3 regions of the Candidatus Contubernalis alkaliaceticus genome follow, and region 2 is predicted to be linked to each of the others. Evidence: riboswitches for the same ligand, from Rfam matches in the RefSeq annotation. Region 2 holds a riboswitch; each other region holds the start of a gene.

Region 1 (4,276 bases), 630 kb from region 2:
ATAGGTATTGTAACTGCCGGTTTTTTTGGAAGAATAAGCATCGTACCTGAAGTAATTTTTTCTGCAGCGGAGCAGGCTGTAAGCATATGCATTGGGTTAATCAGTATAATGGCATTTTGGCTGGGGATAATGCGAATTATTGAGGAATCCGGTCTAATCAATGTGATTATTAAAATCTTGAGGCCTGTGGCAGCCTTCTTGTTTCCGGGAATTCCCAAAAACCATCCGGCTATGAGCGCAATTTTAATGAATATGAGTGCTAACCTTTTGGGTATGGGTAATGCGGCTACTCCCTTTGGATTGAAAGCGATGGAAAAAATGCAGCAGCTGAACCCTAAAAAAGATACGGCTTCCTTAGATATGTGCACTTTTTTGGCCATCAATACCTCCAGCTTAACCCTGGTTCCGGCTACAGTGATTGCCCTGCGTTCTGCCACAGGTTCTATGAATCCTACGGAAATTATCGGCACTACTCTGATTGCCACAGCTACCTCCACTACCGTTGCCATATTATTTGACCGGGGTTATCGCTTTCTTGAAAGAAAGAAAGGTGGAATGTCTTAGATGTTGGGAAAAATGATAAGTATCATATCTGTATGGACGATCCCGGCAATTATATTGATAACCCTGGTATATGCCAATATTAAGGGGGTTAAAGTTTTTGACGTTTTTGTAGAGGGAGCTAAGGAGGGGTTTGATACCGCAGTAAAACTGATTCCCTTTTTGATTGCAATGCTGGTGGCTATTACTCTCTTGCGAGAGTCCGGTGCCATGGATGTTATCACCCATTTTTTAATGCCACTTTTTAATCTTTTAAGTATTCCATCTGATATTCTTCCCCTGGCTATTATGAGGCCTGTCTCCGGCAGCAGTGCCCTGGCTATTACTACAGAAATTTTGCAGAATAAAGGCCCCGATTCTTTAGTGGGAAGGATTGCTTCTACCATGATGGGCAGCACCGACACAACCTTTTTTGTATTAACAGTTTATTTTGGCAGCGTAGGCATAAAAAAAATCAGACATTCATTGACGGTGGGACTCTTGGCAGACATGGCCGGCTTTTTAGCGGCTGTATTAATATGCAATAAAGTTTTTGGGGGGTGATCTTACCTAACGCTACCTTAAAGATTTAAAGGATTTATACTAAATTTCGTGGTAAAATATATAAATAGGTTTAGATATGATGCTGGAATTGAATTTCAACATACTAATTGAGGATGTAACGGAGGGAGAAAGATTGAGGCTGCAAAAATACCTGGCCCTGGCGGGAGTCGCTTCCCGAAGAGCCAGTGAAGAGTTGATAAAGAAAGGGCAGGTGAAGGTAAATAATAGGGTGATCACAACTTTAGGGATAAAAATTAACCCTGAAGTGGATGTTGTTAAGGTTGATGACACCCCTGTTCTTTATAAGGAGAAAAAGGTTTACCTCTTATTGAATAAGCCTAAGGGGTATATTACTTCGGTAAATGACCCTCATAATCGGCCTACCGTCATGGATTTAATTCCAGGAATCAAAGAAAGGCTTTATCCTGTAGGCCGGTTGGATTTGGATACTGAAGGACTGCTTCTGTTAACAAATGACGGCCAGTTAGCTTATCGGATTACTCATCCCAAATACAAGATAGATAAGAAATATCTGGTAAAAACTGTGGGGATACCTTCTCCAGAAAAGATAAAAAGTCTTGAGAAAGGTGTTCTATTAACAGAGGGTAAGACTTCACCTGCCAGAGTTAGAATTATTAAGGTGGAATCTTCCAGAAGGTGGGCTTGGGTAGAGATTATAATACATGAAGGGAGAAAGAGGCAGGTCCGAAGAATGTTTGAGTTGGTGGGCAATCCGGTAACCAGGTTAGAAAGGATACAGCTTTCTTTTCTTACTTTAGAGGGCTTAAAAACCGGGCAATATCGTCACTTGACTTTGGAAGAAATCAGACTTTTAAAGAGAGAATTGGGGATTTTAGGGTAAAGAATAATGGGCGGGATTAACAACTAAACTACTAAGTGGCAAGTAAAGTGTTTGATATATTTTTTTGTTTTAGGGGTTGTTGTATTGGAAACTGACTGATATAATAAATTCAGTTGTTTAAAACTAAATAATAAAATAATCAGGTGCCTATAACGGATAAAAGGGAATCGAGTTCAATGCTCGAGCGGTCCCGCCACTGTAACCCGGAGCGACTTACCATAACCACTCTCTTGTGTTTGGGGAAGGGGTAAGGAGCGGTGAAAGGAAGCCAGGAAACCTGCCTGATTATGGAACGTACTGTTTGCTTTCGAGGGAAAAGGAGGTGCGTAAATAAGATTCTTTTATTTCTCGGCGCTGAAGGCTGAGTTTTTTTGTTTTATGGAAGGGTTTAGGTGTTTAATAATTAATTGAATATAAAATTTAAGGGGGTTTACTGTTTTGTTTAATAAATTATGGTTTAAAACTGCATTTGTCGTTATTCTGGGGATTTTTGTTTTAGGCAGCTGTTTTGGTTGTGCAGCTGAAGGTGAAGATCCTGTTACCGATGATAAGGATATTGTCACTGAGGAGAAGGAAAACCAAGAGGCCCTAACATTCCCTATAACTATAATAGATATGGCCGGCAATGAAGTTGTGATAGAAAAGGAACCCGAAACCATTGTTTCTCTCCGGCCCAGTGCAACGGAAACTCTTTTTGCCTTGGGGTTAGGTGATAAGGTCATCGGTGTAACAGAATTCTGTTATTATCCCGAGGAGGCTAAAGGGAAAGAAAAGGTGGGGGATTTCATAGTTAATGTAGAAAAGGTAGTCTCCTTAGACCCTGATATTATTTTTACCTTTGAACATTATGATGAAGCCGTAGATACTTTAAGAGAACAGGGATATGCTGTTATAGATTTAGATTCTAAGACCTTAGATGAGGTGCTGCATTCCTTTGAACTGGTGGGCAAAATTACCAACACATCTGATAAGGCAGAAGATTTGATTGCAGAAATTTCTGCCGACATTGATGAGATAAAAGAATTTACTTCAAATCTGGAAAATGATGCTAAGCCTAAAGTATTTGTTATGTTGGATACGGAATCCCTCTACTCTGTAGGCAGTGATACATATCTAAATAATTTAATTGAAACAGCTGGGGGCATCAACATAGCTGCAGATGTAGGTGCAGGCTGGCCGGTCTTGAGTGAAGAAAAAATATTTGAGGATGATCCAGATGTGATCATTTGCACTCATCCCATGAAGGAAATAGTTATGGCTCGGGATAATTGGCAGGATTTAAAAGCCGTGCAAAATGAACAAGTTTATGACGCAGATGGTGACCTGGTCTCCAGGCCTGGCCCAAGGGTTGCTTTAGGACTTAAGCATATTTTAGATATAATACATCCCAACAGATAACAGAAGAAAGGGTGCTAACACCTTGAACTTTCGTCCCTTAATAATTGTCTTTCTGGTAATCTTGGCCGTCTTTTCAATTGTGGTGACTACTACTATTGGGGTAGCGGAAATATCCTTTATGAATGTAGTCAGGATGGTCATAAATAAAATCACATACTTCGGTCAATTTATTCAGGAGGACTGGCCTTCAACCTGGGAAACTATTATATTTAATATGAGGCTTCCTCGGGTGGTACTGGGATTTATCGTTGGAGCCTCTCTTTCTATTGCTGGGGCAGCATTTCAGGGGTTGCTTCGCAACCCCCTGGCTGACCCTTACACCATTGGAGTTTCCAGCGGTGCAGCCCTGGGGGCTACTCTGGCCATGTTCATACAAAACAGTTATGGATTGAGTTTTTTTGGCGGGATACCTTTTTTTGCTTTTTTAGGAGCTTTAGTGGCTTTATTTTTTGTATACAACCTTTCCCGGGTGGGGAACAGCATACCTGTGGTGACCCTGCTTCTGGCCGGTGTAGTGGTCAGTTCCTTTCTTTCGGCGGTAATATCACTGCTGATGCTCTCCTCAGGGGAACAGATTCGGGGGATTTACTTTTGGCTGGTGGGGGGATTAAGCATGAAGACCTGGTCCCATGTGATTATGGTACTACCCTACGTGATTATTGGATCTTCAGTAATATTTTATTGGTCCCGGGACTTGAATGTAATTTTGCTGGGGGAAGAGGCAGCCTCAAATTTAGGGATTGAGGTGGACCGAGTTAAAAAAATAATTTTGGTAGCCGCTTCTTTAATTACCGGTGCGGTGGTTTCCGTCAGCGGAATGATTGGATTCGTGGGGCTGATTATTCCCCATGCGGTCAGGATGATTGTTGGCCCTGATCATCGAATATTAATACCTACATCAGCATTGGTGGG
Region 2 (4,276 bases):
AGGGTTGAAGAGCTAAAAAAATCTATTAAATTATAATTCAAAGTTTAAGTTTACAGAATAAAAATAGTACTGACTGGAAAACCAGAGGTGCCATTTCATTATGGTATTTCTCTGTTTTTTTTTGGGTGGCAATACAAATACAATATTAAAAGAAAGGGGGAGAAAAATGAACGTAAGTACAGCATACGGTATTTATAAAAGAATGTTTGTGCTGCTGCAGCACGGAAGAAATGTTCAAGAAATACGAGAGGATATAGACAAACGTTATCCTACAGTGAAGGGAGACAGTCTTGAGGATGTATTAGAAAGAATATCTGAAAATATTTCCCGTTAAATAATCTTATTGGATGTTTTTTCCGAAAGGATGTTTCTATTATGAAGCACCTGGTTAATTTTTGTACCTTTAAAAACAGGATGGCTTGGTTTAATCACAACTGGGATACAATAAAAAAATTTATAAGTAATAACCAGCTGGATGGATTGGAATTAATAATTCACGGCGGCTGCTGCAGAGTTGAAGATATCCCTGAAGAAATAATACAAGGTATCCATCTGTGTTACTGGCCCATGTGGCTGGATTTTTGGAGGGGAGACCATAAGGAACTGTTGAGGCAGTTCAAATCTTTGGATAATATAAAAAGTTTCTACGGTGGATTAGAGCCGGAAGTTATGGTTGACCAATACAAATTGGAACTGTCAAAAGCGGTGGCTTTAAAAGCAGATTATGTAGTTTTTCATGTAAGTCACGTTGATATCGAACATATTTATTCCTGGGAATTTACATATAGTGATTGGGATGTGCTGGAGGCTGCTGCCCAGCTGGTTAACCAGGTCTTCGGTAAGGAGGATTTGGGGGTGGATCTTCTTTTTGAAAATTTGTGGTGGCCGGGTTTGACATTTTTAAATCCGAAGCTGATAGAAAAATTTTTGGAAAAAGTTCAATATCCACGGAAGGGATTTATGCTGGATACAGGACACCTGTTAATTACCAATCCGGAAATTAAAAATGGTCATGAGGCTTGCAGATATCTTTTAGAAAAGGTAAATAACCTGGGAAGTTTAAAAAAATACATTCGGGGTATTCATTTAAATAAAACGCTGCCGGGAAGTTACTTGAAAAGAAATTTTACTGAAAATCAACAAATACTGATGGAAACAGAAGACATTTGGGAGCGTTTCCTGCTGGCAAGAAAGCATATTCAACATATAGATCAGCATCTTATCTTTGACCATGAAGGTGTTAGAAGTTTTATCCAGGCGGTGAAGCCTGAGTATCTGGTATATGAAGTATTAACTGGATCTTTAAAAGAACTGGAGCACGCCATCCAATTGCAGAATAAGGTTCTCGGGCGTAACGGTTGCGTTCTAACATAGGTCTAACTAATTACCTATTGCAAATTAATTGCATTTAGCTTATAATCATCCTACATAAAGGTAGATTTTTTAGAATATAACATGAGTTAGAATAAATCTAACTATCAATAGTGCTTCAGGTGCCTCTTATATATTTTTGAGGGTAATAGGGAACCAGGTGAAAATCCTGGGCGGTCGCGCCACTGTAAGCGGGGAGTTCCGTTTTATTAGTTGCCACTGGTTTTAGATAAAATCCAGGAAGGCGAAAAACAGGAACTTTGATCCGTAAGTCAGGAAACCTGCCTTAAGCATAACACATAATACGAAAAACCTTCTTCGCAGGAAAGGGGTGCTGCATATTGCCAAACTTCTTTATTGATGTTTAGGTCTATGTTCCTCAGTTCTTCCTAAGGAAGAAACGGGGAATTTTTTGTTTTAGCCGTGAACAATCCTGGTGTACAGCCGGGAGGTACAGGGTGACAGGGAATTTGTGTATTTGAAATTAAGACAGGAGGGACAAGGAACCTGTTACCTTTTCCATCCCTTGTCCCCCTTGTCCCGAATAAGAAAACTTTAGAGTTGTACTGACTGGACAACCAGAGGTGCTATTTTTTTTAATTATGCATTTCTGGTTTTTTGTATTAAGATTTCTAATCATGCTTAATAAGTTTAAACAATGAGGAGGCTTATAAAATGTTAAAAAAAATGTTAATGGTAATTTTAATCACATTTACTTTTTTTATGATTATGTTTACACCGGGCTGCACTAATCAATCTGAAGAAAAGAATGCCGGGGATGTCGTAGAGGAGCAGGTGGAAGAAACTCAAAAAGAAGAAGTCGTTGAGGATACAGCACAAGTTAATGTAGAGTATGGCGCCGATTTTAGCATCGAATATTTGGAAGATAATGTTAAGAGAGTGGTTGATGGGGAAGGAAGAACATTGATATTGGTTCCCCGGGATGCAGTAGTGCCTGACGGATATGATGCTGACCAGATTATATATACCCCGGTGCAAAATGTTCTGGTTTGTTCAACAACATTTGTATCTCTTATGAATCCACTGGGTATTTTTGACAATATTTCCGGGGTAACTTCAGATACAGATGAATGGTTTATTGAAGAGATAAAACAGGGACTGGAGTCGGGAGATATCTCATATGTGGGCGGAAGCGGTATGGGAGAACCGGATTATGAGCTGGTACAAGCTCTTAACCCTGAACTGGCCATGGTTTATACTGGATCATCCGGGCAGTACTCATTAATTGAAAAATTTAAAGAACTGGACATTCCTTATGTGGTAATTAATGATTATACCGAGGATGAACCTATGGCCAGAATGGAGTGGATGAAGTTTTTGTCAGCCTTTTTCAATAAAGAAGAGGAGGCCAATAACTATTTCGCTGAGATTGAAGAGGCTTTGGAATCTATAAAAGAGAAAATCCCATCAGGAGAGAAGACCCGGGTTGTTTGGGGAATGGTTTACGATGGCAATGTATATGTGCCCAACGCCGGTTCTTACGTTGGGAAAATGATAGAAATGGCCGGCGGAGATTATGTCTTTAAAGATTTTGGAGTAGATAAAACAGGGAGTGAACCTATTACTTTGGAGGAATTTTACGCCCGGGCAGCGGAAGCGGAGGTATTTATTTATTCTTCAACTACCACATGGATGCCTTCTTTAAATACGGTTATTGAAAATGCACCAATTTTAGAGGATATAGAGACTGTTAAGCAGGAGAAAGTTTGGGTATTTCAACCCTGGTACTACCAGGCTCTGGAAAAAACCCATGAACAGATTGAAGATTTGGCAGCAATCTTTTATCCTGAAGCTTTTAGTGGATATGATTTAAAGCACCATTCACAGCTTATTAGTGAATAGTGAAAAGGCAGGTGTGAGAAGAAAAATTGGAGAGAAAGGCAGAGAGCATTATATGGAATTAGGTAAAGTCAGGAATACAAGGGTAGTTACAATATTTATTTTTCTTCTCTTTTTGCTGTTAGTATCTTTTATTATTAACATAAGCCTTGGTTCTGTAGGTATCGGAATCGGGGAAGTTGTAGACATTATTACGAAGCAGCTGTCCGGGGAGGGGGTTCATCAGGCAATTATCTGGAAAATTCGGTTTCCCCGAACGTTAGCTGCAATCCTGGGGGGGGCATCATTGGCAGCGGCGGGCCTGCTGCTGCAGGTGTTTTTTAGAAATCCTATTGTGGGGCCTTTCGTTTTGGGAATTTCCTCCGGGGCTACCTTAATGGTGGGTTTGGTGATTTTGGCTGGATTCACCTTTGGCATGAAAACTGTCTCTCCCTTTTTAATTGTAGGGGCTGCTTTTTTGGGAGCAATTTTAGTTATGGCAGTGGTTCTGCTGGTTTCAAGTAAAGTAAAAAGTATTGTTACTCTACTGGTGATTGGTTTAATGGTAGGGTATTTATGCAGTGCCGTAACCAGCTTGCTGACGGCTTTGGCGGAAAAAGAGAAGGTGCATGGATTTGTAATGTGGTCTATGGGCAGTTTTTCCGGTTACACCTGGCAGCAGGTGGGTATTGTGGCAGCCATAGGAATCCCCTTACTGTTGGCGTCCTTTTTCATATGTAAACCCTTAAATGCATTTTTGTTGGGGGAGGATTATGCCAAAAGCATGGGTATTAACATAAAATCCTTTCGTTTTGTTATTGTTTCTATTTCCAGTGTCCTGGCTGCATTGATAACGGCTTTTACAGGGCCGGTAGCTTTTATCGGAATGGCTGTGCCCCACATAGCCAGGATGCTATTTCAAACCTCCGATAACCGGGTTCTTATACCGGGGACTATTCTGCTGGGAGGCATTATCACCGCCTTGTGTGACCTCACGGCCCGGATGCTTTTAAGCCCTGTGGAACTGCCGGTCAGCGCTATCACCTCATTTTTTGGCGCTCCCATT
Region 3 (4,276 bases), 1.3 Mb from region 2:
TGACTTCGGATACAAGGGCAATGAGCAGGGCGGATACAACGGTTTTCAAAAGAAATTCCATAGATTTATCACTCCTTTGATACGGGTTAAGGTTATTTACTTGATAAATTTGTCAATGGCTTTATCTAAGTCTTCCAAAGTTTTGGTATCGTTGTTTTTAATGGCATCCACTACACAGTGGTTAATATGGTCGGTTAAAATAAGTTTTCCGGCATTGTTTAATGCAGACCTTACTGCAGACATCTGAATCAGTATTTCACTGCATTCCCTGTCTTCCTCTACCATCCTTTTGACAGACTCCATGTGGCCTATGATGCGGGACATCCTGTTTACAATACTTTTTTTATTTACGTGGTTATGAGTATTAATAATAAACACCTCCCGATACAATATCCCCCTATGGGGGATATTGTATCATACATTAGAAAAAATTTAAAGAGATATTAAGGAAAAAAAGTGTGATTAATTATCTTGCTTTCTTTTCTATATAGAGGTAGTCTTAAAAGGAGGGTATGTGCTGCTCTTTTAATCCCATGTCTTTAAAATTCTCATAAGTCACAATTTTTTATTATGCTAATCCAGGTTATAATCGTAAAAAGGGTATAATGAAGAAAAAGAAAAGTGGTCAGTGAACTCGTTTCAGCAAGCTGAAACATCGGGGAATCAGGTGGAGACTCTACTCCACCTGATTAAAAGCCCCACCTACGCTAACGCTTAGAGGTGGGGGTCTTATACCCTAAAAAAAAGAGATAAAACATTCATAAAATTTGTTGTAGAGGGAAGGTACTATTATTATGTTTGAAGAAAATATTACAAGAGTAGATTTGGATGGCAGGGAACTTATACTCATTGGAACTGCTCACGTATCCAAAAAAAGTGCGGAACAAGTGAAGGAAGTTATAGAAGCCGAAAGGCCTGATTGTGTTTGTATAGAATTGGATAAACAGAGATATCAAACTGTCATGGATAGAGACAGATGGAAGAAGATGGACATATTTAAGATTATTAAAGAAAAGAAAGCTACTCTTCTATTAATTAATCTTTTAATATCTTCTTTTCAAAAGCGGCTGGCAAAGCAATTTGGCATTAAGCCTGGGCAAGAAATGATTCAGGGAATTGAATCAGCTAAAGAAGTAGGTGCTACTCTAGTACTGGCCGATAGAAATATACAGGTAACCTTTTCACGAATTTGGCATGGAATTGGGCTGTGGGGAAAAGTTAAGCTTATGTTTTCTATTTTCTTTAGTATTTTTAATGACGAGAGTTTTTCAGAAGAGGAACTGGAGAAAATAAAGTCTCAAGATATGCTTGATGCTATGCTTAATGATTTTACAGAGTTTTTTCCTAAATTAAAAGTTCCTTTGATTGATGAGCGGGATCAATATTTAGCTCAGAAGATAAAAGAAGCTCCGGGAAGTAAGGTTGTTGCAGTTTTAGGGGCTGCTCATGTTCCCGGGATAAAGGAAGAAATTAAAAAAGAACATAATTTAGCAGCTTTATCCAAGCTTCCTCCAAAATCCAAAGCACCTAAAATTATTGCTTGGGCCATACCAATAATTATTCTTGCTATCATTGGTTATACTTTTTTCGCGAATCCTTCTGCTGGAGTCAATCAAACAGTGAGCTGGGTGCTGTGGAATGGATTTTTTTCAGCAATCGGTGCGGCCATTGCTTTTGGACATCCCCTGACCATTATTACTGCCTTTATTGTAGCTCCCTTAAGCTCTTTAAATCCACTCATGGCTGCCGGGTGGTTTGCGGGGATAGTCCAAGCCTATATCAGCCGGCCCAGTGTAGAAGCTTTTGAAAGCCTATCGGAGGATGTTTTTACTGTAAAAGGATTTTGGACCAATAAGGTAACCCGTATTCTACTTACAGTAGCCTTAACAAATTTAGGGAGTACCTTGGGGACAATAATTGGTGGAGCCGATGTAATTCGTTTGTTTATAGAGAATATATAGTTTGTTTACAGAGAAGCTGTCAAAGTGTCAAGGGGATGGTTCTATTAAATTATTTGAAAAAACTAAGGGTGCAGGTTCTGCAGGCTCTTAATTTAGCCCGGGTTGGTGGCAGTAAATGTAAGGAGGGTAGAAATCTGTAAAAAAAACCCTCTTGACAAATGTATGGATAGTTTATAGAATTGAACCAATAATTAAATATTTTGTTTCAGGTGCCTGTTTAGGATAATAGGGAACCGGGTTAAAGTCCCGGACGGTCCCGCCACTGTAAACGGTAGCCCACCTTATAACCACCGCTTGTCGTCCCCATGGGGCAAGGCAGGCGGGAAGGAAGGAAAGGGTGCGAATCCGTGAGTCAGGAAACCTGCCTGAAACTTGACTACTCTGCCTCGTGTGTAAGGTTTTGTAGATGTTTAAGGATAATGGTAAAGTCCACATCAATTTATTTGGTGTGGACTTTTTTTATGTAATGTGCCTTGTTCTATGACTGGACCGGACATGAGTGGGAAGAGCAGCCAAAGTATTCACATTTTATGAAGAGATAGGAGGAATAACAAATGACATTATTATGCAGTGCAGCAGAAGGTATTTTTACTTCTGAAATGGAACAGGTGGCATCAAGGGAGGGAGTATCTCCGGAGTTGGTAATGAAGGGGGTTGCAGAGGGAAAGATTGTAATCCTTAGAAATACTCTGCACCAAAGCGTAGTCCCCACAGGAATTGGCCCGGGGCTGAAGACCAAGGTAAGTGCCAGTGTTGGTCTGTATGGAGAGAATGCAGTGTTGAAGGAAGAGGCAGCCAAGGTTCAGGCAGCCATCCACTTTGGAGCTGACGTTATCATGGATTTAAGTGTAAGCGGAGATATTGATGCCATGAGGAAAAAAACTCTGGCATTATGCTCCAGACCGGTGGGGACGCTGCCCCTTTATCAGGCTCTGGCCGAGGCCGGGGAAAAACAAGGTTCTTCATTAAACCTGAAAGAAGAAGACCTATTTGAAGTGATTGAAAGGCAGGCAGCTGAAGGCGTTGATTTTTTAGCTTTTCATTCAAGCCTGACCATGGATATTGTGGAAAGGGCTAAGACGGATCACCGGATTGACTCTCTGGTGAGTTATGGAGGGTCTCATCTGATGGGATGGATGCTTCACAACCAAAAGGAAAACCCTCTCTATGAAAATTATGATCGTGTGCTGGATATTGCCCGACGCTATGATATAACCATCAGCATAGCCGACGGTATGAGGCCCGGGTGTCTTCATGATTCCCTGGATGGCCCCCAGGTACAGGAATTGGTAGTGATTGGTGAGCTGGTAAGAAGGGCCAGGGAAGCCGGGGTGCAAATTATGGTCAAGGGGCCGGGGCATGTGCCTTTAGATCAACTGAAGGCTACGGTAATACTGCAAAAAAGTTTATGCCATGGAGCGCCCTATTTTGTGTTTGGCCCCGTAGTCACCGATATTGCAGCAGGATATGATCATATCAGCGCGGCAATCGGTAGTGCTGTAAGTGCCTGGGCTGGGGCAGATTTTATCTGTTATGTAACACCGGCAGAACATATTGGCATCCCTAACCTTGAACAGGTTCGGGAAGGAGTTATCGCTTCCCGAATTGCCGCCCATGCTGCTGACCTGGCTAAGGGACTGAAGGGAGCGGATCAATGGGACCTGGAGTTATCTCGGGCTAGAAAGAAACTGGACTGGGAAGAGCAGATGAGGCTGGCTATAGATCCCCAGAGGGCGGAACAGATCAGGAAAGATCGGAGCAAGGAATCCTCCTCTGCCTGTGCCATGTGCGGCAAATACTGTGCCATGGAAATTGTTTCTGAGTATTTAGGGACTGCTAAAATAAACTGCTAAAGGAGATGAAAAAAAATGACAACACAAGTAATATGGGCACGTCAGGGTACCATTACTCCGGAAATGGAGTGGGTGGCTTTCCGAGAAAATGTTGATGTTGAGTTTATCCGGGAAGGACTGGCTCAAGGCACTATTGTGATTCCTAGAAATAGAAACCGGAAAGAATTTAATTACTGTGGGATTGGAAAGGGCCTGAGAATTAAAGTAAATGCTCTGATTGGCACCTCCAGTGACCGGGATGAGATTGAAATGGAAGAAAGGAAGCTGGCCATTGCCCAGGAGGCCGGATGTGAAGCGGTTATGGACCTGAGCACCGGGGGAGATATGAACCGGATGAGAAGTCAGACCCTGGAAAAAGCCAATATGGCCGTAGGCAGTGTGCCGGTTTATCAGGCAGGCATCCAAGCCATTGAAAAAAGAGGAAGTATTGTGGAAATGACCGGGGAGGATATATTTGAAGCG

Evidence for each region. A riboswitch is a leader RNA that binds a small molecule or an ion and turns the genes downstream of it on or off. The one in region 2 is predicted to bind cobalamin.
Region 1: another riboswitch for cobalamin. It lies ahead of HUE98_RS10575 (ABC transporter substrate-binding protein); the one in region 2 lies ahead of HUE98_RS13750 (ABC transporter substrate-binding protein).
Region 3: another riboswitch for cobalamin. It lies ahead of thiC (phosphomethylpyrimidine synthase ThiC); the one in region 2 lies ahead of HUE98_RS13750 (ABC transporter substrate-binding protein).

The regions. Positions count from the first base shown of each region.
Region 1 is NZ_CP054699.1:2,118,733-2,123,008, reverse strand. It holds gene HUE98_RS10590 (nucleoside recognition domain-containing protein) at 1-564, shown strand, start outside; gene HUE98_RS10585 (spore maturation protein) at 565-1,104, shown strand; gene HUE98_RS10580 (pseudouridine synthase) at 1,238-1,966, shown strand; cobalamin riboswitch at 2,091-2,265, shown strand; gene HUE98_RS10575 (ABC transporter substrate-binding protein) at 2,405-3,364, shown strand; gene HUE98_RS10570 (FecCD family ABC transporter permease) at 3,387-4,276, shown strand, end outside.
Region 2 is NZ_CP054699.1:2,746,891-2,751,166, reverse strand. It holds gene HUE98_RS13765 (DUF2292 domain-containing protein) at 1-36, shown strand, start outside; gene HUE98_RS13760 (hypothetical protein) at 167-334, shown strand; gene HUE98_RS13755 (TIM barrel protein) at 376-1,374, shown strand; cobalamin riboswitch at 1,475-1,674, shown strand; gene HUE98_RS13750 (ABC transporter substrate-binding protein) at 2,047-3,234, shown strand; gene HUE98_RS13745 (FecCD family ABC transporter permease) at 3,287-4,276, shown strand, end outside.
Region 3 is NZ_CP054699.1:437,963-442,238, forward strand. It holds gene HUE98_RS02135 (DUF3147 family protein) at 1-61, opposite strand, end outside; gene HUE98_RS02140 (metal-sensing transcriptional repressor) at 97-372, opposite strand; gene HUE98_RS02145 (TraB/GumN family protein) at 795-1,961, shown strand; cobalamin riboswitch at 2,152-2,344, shown strand; gene thiC (phosphomethylpyrimidine synthase ThiC) at 2,516-3,814, shown strand; gene bzaB (B12 lower ligand biosynthesis ThiC-like protein BzaB) at 3,830-4,276, shown strand, end outside.